One region of the Bradyrhizobium sp. Pha-3 genome, then DNA from elsewhere that is predicted to be linked to it. Evidence: predicted binding sites of a transcription regulator. Region 1 holds the regulator's gene; the other holds the start of a gene.
What was found. Region 1 encodes LexA, which represses DNA repair genes until DNA is damaged. Its sites were predicted from a motif close to TGTTCNNNNTGTGTTCNG; they were not measured.

Region 2: dinB (DNA polymerase IV) is a predicted target of LexA. The motif match lies at 2,287-2,304, and genes of this name have one in related genera.

What each region holds. Positions count from the first base shown of each region.
Region 1 is NZ_CP170151.1:4,969,795-4,973,993, forward strand. It holds gene ACE10X_RS23325 (HAD family phosphatase) at 1-203, shown strand, start outside; gene glp (gephyrin-like molybdotransferase Glp) at 230-1,441, shown strand; gene lexA (transcriptional repressor LexA) at 1,685-2,389, shown strand; gene ACE10X_RS23340 (hypothetical protein) at 2,647-3,075, shown strand; gene ACE10X_RS23345 (hypothetical protein) at 3,220-3,447, shown strand; gene ACE10X_RS23350 (ComEC/Rec2 family competence protein) at 3,444-4,199, opposite strand, start outside.
Region 2 is NZ_CP170151.1:3,740,584-3,744,782, reverse strand. It holds gene pyk (pyruvate kinase) at 1-471, shown strand, start outside; gene ACE10X_RS17215 (hypothetical protein) at 552-761, opposite strand; gene dinB (DNA polymerase IV) at 978-2,225, opposite strand; gene ACE10X_RS17205 (hypothetical protein) at 2,651-2,917, shown strand; gene ACE10X_RS17200 (hypothetical protein) at 3,181-4,199, shown strand, end outside.

The DNA of each region.
Region 1 (4,199 bases):
TGTCCTCGAGCATCGGCTTCCGCAAACCCGACGCCGAGGCCTACGATCATGTGGTAAAAGCCATCGGCGTGCCGGCGTCGCGGATCCTGTTTTTCGACGACCTGGCCGCCAATATCGAAGGTGCGCGGGCGCGCGGCCTTCATGCTATCCACGTGACATCGACGGATGACGTGGCAAGGGCTTTGACCGCACTTGGTATTTGAACATTGGGAATTGAGGAGCTCTGAGCGTGGCCCTGATGCCGGTTGCCGATGCCCTGTCCGCCGTCCTCGCCGGCGCCGAACCGCTGCCGGAGGAGATGGTCGCGCTCGATGCCGCCTACCACCGCACCCTGGCGCACGACCTCGCGGCGCTGCGCACCCAGCCGCCGCAGCCGATGTCGGCGATGGACGGCTATGCGGTGCGCGCCGCGGATGCGGCTGATCTAAAGGCCCGGCTCGAGGTGATCGGCGAAGTCGCCGCCGGCCGGCCGTTCGAGCGGACGGTCGGCGCCGGCCAGGCGGTGCGGATCTTCACCGGCGGCGTGATCCCCAATGGCGCCGACGCGGTGATCATCCAGGAAGACACCGCCGTCGACGGCGACCACATCACGATCACGGAGACCGCCAGCATCGGACGGCACATCCGCCCGGCCGGGGTCGACTTCCGTGCGGGCGAGGTGCTGCTCAGCGGCGGCAGCCGCCTGTCCGACCGCGCGCTGTCGCTGGCGGCCGCCATGAACTATCCGGAACTTGCGGTGCGCCGCCGCCCGAAGGTCGCGGTGCTGGCGACCGGCGACGAGCTGGTGATGCCGGGCTCGCAGCCCGGCCCCGGCCAGATCGTCTATTCCAACGGCTACGCGCTGCGGGCGCTGGCGCGCGCCGAGGGCGCCGAGACCGTCGACCTCGGCGTTGCCGCCGACACGGTGGAGGCGACCACGGCCGGCATCCGCCGGGCGCGCGAGGCCGGTGCCGATGTCCTCATCACGACAGGCGGCGCCTCGGTCGGCGACCACGATCTCGTCAAGCGGTCGCTGGAAGCCGAGGGCGTCGACATGACGTTCTGGCGGATTGCGATGCGGCCCGGCAAGCCGATGATGCATGGCCGGCTCGGCGCGATGCGGGTGATCGGTCTGCCCGGCAATCCGGTGTCGTCCTATGTCTGCGCCTTCCTGTTCCTGGTGCCGTTGATTCGGGCGCTGAGCGGCCGGAAAGTGATTCATCATCGCCGCACGAGCGCCCTGCTCGGCCGCGACCTCGCCGCCAACGACCAGCGCGAGGACTATCTGCGTGCACGGCTCGAAGCGCGCGAGGACGGCACGCTGATCGCAACGCCAGTGACGCAGCAGGACTCGTCGCTGCTCGGGAATCTCGCTGCGGCACGGGCACTTCTGGTGCGTCCGCCGTTCGCGGCTGCGGCCGTCCAAGGCAGCGAATGCGAGATCCTGACACTGCCCGAATAAGGTTTTCGCGCCCCGCCGATTGTGCGTTGCCTGATCCGTTCACCGGAAATTAAGTGGTTGCGGAACACATATCGAACATATAGTGTCCGTTCATGATTTGTTTCGAGTACTGGTGTCTACAATCGGGAAGTCGTGTGGAAGCAGGTGCAACGAGCACATGCTCCTGAGGTCAGGCCCCGCCTGCAGGCCCTACCAGAAGAGTCTCGGAATCGAACGACGCTATCAACCGGGGGAATACTCGAGATGCTCACGCGCAAACAGTACGAACTTCTGCGTTTCATCAATGAACGTCTGAAAGAGGCCGGCGTACCGCCCTCCTTCGACGAGATGAAGGATGCGCTCGACCTGCGCTCGAAGTCCGGTATCCACCGCCTGATCACTGCGCTGGAGGAGCGCGGCTTCATCCGCCGCCTGCCGAACCGCGCCCGCGCCATCGAGGTCATCAAGCTGCCCGAACTCTCGGCCGGCGGCGGCAACGGCCGCCGCGGCTTCACGCCCAGCGTCATCGAAGGCACCCTCGGCCGGCGCGCCAGCACGCCGCCGATCGCCGAGGACGACGGCAACCGTCCGGTCGCGGTCCCCGTGATGGGCCGGATCGCCGCCGGTACGCCGATCGAGGCGCTGCAGACCCGCAGCCACACCATCAGCGTGCCGCCCGACATGCTCGGCGCCGGCGAGCACTATGCGCTCGAAGTGCGCGGCGACTCGATGGTCGATGCCGGCATCCTCGACGGCGACATGGCGCTGATCCAGCGCAACGACGTCGCCAACACCGGCGACATCGTGGTGGCGCTGATCGACGAAGAGGAAGCCACCCTGAAGCGCTTCCGCCGCCGCGGCGCATCGATCGCGCTCGAGCCGGCCAACACCGCCTATGAAGTGCGTATCCTGCCGCCGAACCGGGTCCGCATCCAGGGCAAGCTGATCGGCCTTTATCGCAAATACTGAATTGCAAATACTTGCGGCGGCCGGGAACGAGCAACACGTCGGATCGTTCCTTGCATGATAGTGTAGCGTACGGCCTGCCCGATGCGCTCCGATACCTCTCGCGCAGCGTCGCGTGTTTGTGATCGGAGGCGGTCTCGGACCAGTCGTACAATCGCCCAGAAACGAGCAGAAGCTCGTTCGCTATCGTCCACTCTGGTAGAGGCCCTAATGCCTCAAGGAGAGGCACGGGTCGCTACCTCGAAATGAGGAGCCATCCGATGTGTGACTATAGTCTGCACGCCGTGGCATCGCGCCCCGCCATTGTCGGAGAGACGCTGATCACGACGACGTTCCGCGGCACGTCGACCCGCGGCTTTGCTTCGGAGAACGATCCCACTGTCGCGGTCTGCATGCTGCCGGGCACCGAGCTCGCTTTCGCCGAGAACGTTCGCTACGACAGCCGCTGGATTTGGACCAAGACGCTGAACTATCGCGTCGGCGTATTCAACGAAGTCGAGCCCGACGTGCCCGATCGGCATCATGACGCGGTCGAATTCCCCGACGGCAGCCATGTCCTGGTGACCCAGCTGGTCGAGGGACAGCGCGTCAGCGTGCTGCAATTGCCGGCGCTGCATCCGCCGGTCGAGCAGAAGCCGAAGGTTGTAGAGCGGCGGCCCTCCGCATTCGCAACGCTGTTTTTGGGTTGAGCGCATCGTGCCGCGGAATGAGCTGTTCGGCGGCGGATGACCTAAGCAATTTCGGGCGACCCCGGACTTCCGCTTCCGGGGCGCATGGGGAGATTTGCGTCGGCCGGCGCCTTGGCGCATCATCGGGCACGGAGGACGTGCGCGGTGGTCGATAAGGTCACTTGGCAAAAGGCTGGACGCGTCACGGAACCGGGCCGCTACATGTTCCGGTTCGGTTGGCTGACGGTGACGGCCGACGACCTGAAAGTCTGGGAGCAATTTCCCGAGGCTTCCTTCACCCTCGTCAAGAAGCCCGACGTCGGCCCCGACTCCGACGAATACCATCTCGGCCTGTTCGAGTTGCCGAGCGGCCCCTCGCCGGACCACCGCTAATCATCGCCCTGCAGATCGGTCTCGGCCGGCGTCGCGTCCACGGCGGGCCGCGGCGCGGCGGCGGGCGCGCGCAGCATCGTCTCGCTCTCGCCGTCGCCGGGAACCGCCGGCGACCACGGCCGGTCGATCCCGCCGGGCTTCACCGCGTCGACGGCGTAGCCGTCCCTGATCCGCCGCAGCACCAACGCGCCGTGGCGGCGCAGTCGCTCGGCATCGATCACCGATGCCGCGCAGCCCTGCGGCGCCGGCCGCGCCGTCACGATCAGGCCTGCGCGCTCGCAGTCGTCTGCCAGCGCCTCCGGCCGGGTCGCGAGCGCGACGAAGGCGCCGCCAGGTCCCTGGGCCACGCAACCGCCGGCATCGCACGAGACGCCCTCGCCGAGCGACGCATCGGTAGCGGTCCGCGCGTCGGCGTCCGCTGCCAGCCACTCCTTGACCAGGAACGCATCCTTGGCGCTGTGCATCAAATGCAGCCGCCCGTCACCGCCGCGCACCGCGACGTTGCGCCCGTCGCCGGAGACCAGCACGTCCGGCTGCGGCACCCTGAGCGCCCAGACCGAGGCCACCAGCAGCAGCACCGCGCCTGACCAGCGCAGCGGCGTACGCAGCAGCCCGAGCAGGATGATGCCGGCACTCGCTGCGATCAGCGGCCCTATGCCGAACGCCGCCATGCGGCCGACCGCGCCCGGGAGTGCGGCGACCCATTGCGTCACCAGGATCATCCAGTCGATGCCAAGCCCCATGATCGCCCA
Region 2 (4,199 bases), 1.2 Mb from region 1:
CGATATCCGCGCGAGGCGGTCGAGATGATGGACCGCATCATCCGCAGCACCGAGCAACACAAGATGTACCGCTCGATCGTCGAGGCGACCCAGCCCGGCGAAGAGCAGACGCCACCGCATGCCGTGGCAACGGCAGCGGCCGATCTCGCCTCCGTCGTTCACGCCGCAGCCATTGTGGCCTACACGTCGAGCGGCACCACGGCGGCACGCGTCGCGCGCAAGCGGCCGAGCCGCCCGATCCTCGCGATCACCCCAAGCCGCGAAGTGTCCCGCCGCTTGTGCCTGCTTTGGGGCGCTCACAGCGTGCTTTCCGGCGACGTTCAGAGCTATGAGGAGATGGTCGAGCGCGCAACTGCATTCGCGCATGCAGAGCAGTTTGCATCGAGCCGCGATCTGCTGGTCGTGGTCGCCGGCATTCCCTTTGGACAAGCGGGAACGACCAACAATCTACGGGTCGTATCGCTGCCCTGAGAGAACCGTCGGCCCGAGCGATTGCATCATCAGCGCTCCGCGCGGCAAAGTGTGAGCGATGGCGCGCGCATCCCGATCGCCTAGGTCAGCATCGAGATGATCGACTGAAGCTGATCGGATGCGGACGTCACGAGCCCGTCGAACGATGTCTGGCCGTGAGCTGCGGCTCGCAGGATGCATTCCGCAACAGCGGCCTTGAGACCGAACACGGATTGATCCGCCGGCACGCTTGCCATGACCGCATCCAACGCATCGCGCATCGTCTGGATCAGTTCGGCGCTGTGCTTCATGGCTGTCCCTCCGCAGGCTCAAAATAAGCCGGCGGTGCGGGGGCGCCACTCACAAGCCCGCGATTCCAAATTGCCTTTTCTTAATGCAGTGACAGGTACGTGAACCGGCGAGCGCTAGAGCCTATCCCGTTCCGATTGAATCGGAACGGGGCTCTAGATTCTTGTTTTGACGCGTTTTCTTCACGCGAACCGGTATCCACTTCGCTCGAAAACGCTCTAGAGCTCTCTCTCGGCAAGCTTGCGAAACGCATCGGGCACCGAATGAACCGCCTCCAGCGCGGCTGAACCATATCCGATCGCCTCCCAGCCAAAGCGCTCGCGGATCTTGTCGATCGCACGGTCCGCCGCCCAGCGGGCCATCCCTGTCGGGCTTCCAGGGCGAAGCGCTTCATCCGCCAGTCCGAGTGGAAGCTCCAGCGCAAGATCCCAATGCTCCTCGAGATGCGACACCGAGATCGCCAGCAGCGAGATGATCTTCTCGCCGGGATGGTCGGCAAGGGCAGCGCGTACGAGATTCTCGGCGAGCCGGGCCAGGACGATGGTCGTGCACACCGGCGCATCGAGCGTCATCGAGCGCGTCACCGACTTCAGGTCGGCGAAGCGGACGCGCACCGTCACGGTTCGTCCAGGTCGTGACTTCGCCCGAAGCCGCGTGGCGACGCGGTCGGCGAGATGAAGCAACGTTGGCCGGATGACTCGTTCGATCGCAGGCTTTCGGCCGAGTGCCGATTGTGCTCCTGCCGATCGCGCGCGCCGGTGTGCCTTGAGCTGTCGCGGATCGCGATTCCAGGCCAGCGCGGCGAGTTTCTCGCCCGCTGCAGGACCGAGCAAGCCCGTCAGCGACCGTTCCGACAACTTGGCGAGCTGACCGATCGTCGCAACGCCGATCGCGTCCAACCGGGTCCTGGTGACCGGCCCTACCCCCCACATCAACTCAACCGGCAATTCGTGAAGGAAGCTTAGCTCGGCGTCGGGATCAACGACGACAAGTCCGTCGGGCTTTGCGACCTGCGAGGCGATCTTCGCCAGATGCTTGGTGCGGGCGACGCCGATCGAGATCGGAAGGCCGAGCTCGGTGCGCACGCGCCACCGGATCGACGCGGCTATCTCGGCTGGCGTCCCGAACAGGTGCGTGCAGCCGGCAACATCCGCAAACGCCTCGTCGATCGAAATTCGCTCGACCAGCGGCGTGAAGTCGCCGATCACCTTGATGGCCGCGTCGCCCAGCCGCTGGTAATCGCTGAAATGGCCGCCGACGAAAACGAGCTGCGGGCACAGTTGGCGCGCTTCCCGCCCCGACATGCCGCCATGCACCCCGAAGGCCTTGGCCTCATAGGACGCCGCCAGCACAACCCCGCCCCCGACGGCGATCGGCTTGCCGCGCAGCGACGGCTCGAGCAGTTGCTCGACCGATGCGTAAAATGCATCGAGGTCCGCATGAAGGATGGTGGCTGCGGCTGCCATCTCGACCCGTTCATCCCTGACCTGACCGAAGCCGCCCGTCCCCGGACGCGGAAATTGACAATAGAACAAAATAGGAACATTCTGGAATCGAGTCAATCCGACACCCGTCGTCGCGGCCGCTGGCGCCACGAGCGAGCCAGGTCGTCAACGCGCGCTTGCCACTGCGCGCGCGTGCCGCGCGAGGGGGTCTGCCGGCTCTTCCTTCAGCCGGCCTCGCCCCATCGCCCGTGATCTCGGCCGCGGGAGATCGAAGCGGGAGTTGCTGCGAGGCATCAAACGCGAGGCACGTCGGCGGATCGTTCGAGATGCATGACGGCGGCTTCTGCGATGGACGACCGCACGCAGCTTGCGCGTATTGCCGCACCAGCTCACCCATCAGCCGGCTGACTTTGCCGCGCTGGGCTTTTTCGGCTAGATATTTTGCAATGACCGACCAATCTCATCAGGTGGACTTCCAAGCTGCGGCCCACCTCTACAAATGGCCTTCTCTCAACAACGCGAGGCGAGAGGATCGCGCGCCCTATATGGTCGTCAACGGAACGCTCGACCAATGCATTCGGGATTTCATGGGCAAGCCCGAGAAGACGCGACATCTCTACGAGATCCGGACCAAGTCGCAGCCTCCCCTCGTCCCCGACGTGTTGTCACCCGAGCACGTGATCGAGCTCTCCAGGCTTCGCGAGTTTCTCTGAGGCGCAGCCAACGTGATCCCGACGCGTCGCGTTTGCGGAGCGACTTACCATCTGTCGTAGGTCTGGTGCCGGATTGTTTGCCCCTTGAGGAGCCAGTACACTTGCTCGACTCCCTGACTGACCGACGTCCGTGCCGGCATGATTGATCCGCTTCGACCCCGCTGAGGCTCACACGTCGCCTGCACGGGAGAGAAACGGCCGCAGGGGCCGGTTGATCGGGCATCGCGAGGCGCCGCATGAGGTTCAATCTGGCGATCCTGAGTGTGCTGGCCGCAAGGCCCGGGGAACGGATCGCGATCGACGAGGTCAGCCGCGAGGTCAAGCGCATGATCGCGGCCGGCGATGAAGCCACGCAGTCGAAGCGGCCGTCCGAGCTTGGCGACGCCGACGTCTTCCAATCGGGATGGGCATCGATCAACGATGCGGGCCTGCAGATCACCGATTCGGGGCTCTCGTTGTGGCGTTCGCTTGAAGCCTCCCGCATCGAGCAAAGACTCGATCAACAGGAAACGGAACGATTGGGCACTGTTGCAGCCGACACGCGCCATTCAGGTGCGGACACCGCGATCGACCGTCCCGACGACGTTGAGCTCCCCGGCATGACGCGCGACGACCGCCAGCCATCCGGCGCGGACCGTTCGACCACTGCTGCCGACATCCCCTTGGGGGACTCTCCGATCATCCCTGCGCCTGCATTCGGCTCGTTTCAGGAGACGAACCGCATGGTGGCTTCGCGGCTGTCCGGTCTGGTCAGCTTGCTCGGCACGACCATGCCCAAATTCGCCGCCGCGCGGCGACGGCGATCCGCGGAGGATGTCCGGGATCGTCGTGCCGATCGTCGAGGCGGATTGACGGGGCTGGCGGTGGCCTGCCTCAGCCTGATCTCGGTCGTCGCTTGCGTTGCCGCCGCGATCGCGCTTGGTCAGCTCTCTTCGCTGAAGTCGGACATTGCCGTCTTGCGACGGGAACTCGCGCCGCTGAGGGAACGCCTCGCCAGACTCGAACAGGTCGAAGTCGCAAAACGCGATGCCGCCCAGCAGGAAGATGCGCAGAACAAGGCCGAGGCGGAAAAGAGGCTGGCTGACGGCGCAGGCGAACAGGCCGGCCTCAGCCTCTCGCGTGAAGAGATTCAGTTGATAAGGGAGTACATCAAGGCAGCGCCTTCGGCCGGCGCAGCTGTCGCGCCGATCAATGTCGGCGATCCCATCACCGGCGGAATGATTCCGCTGCCTTCATCGCTCACGGAAAAGCTGCCGCGCCTTGTCGGCGCGAGATTTGCGAC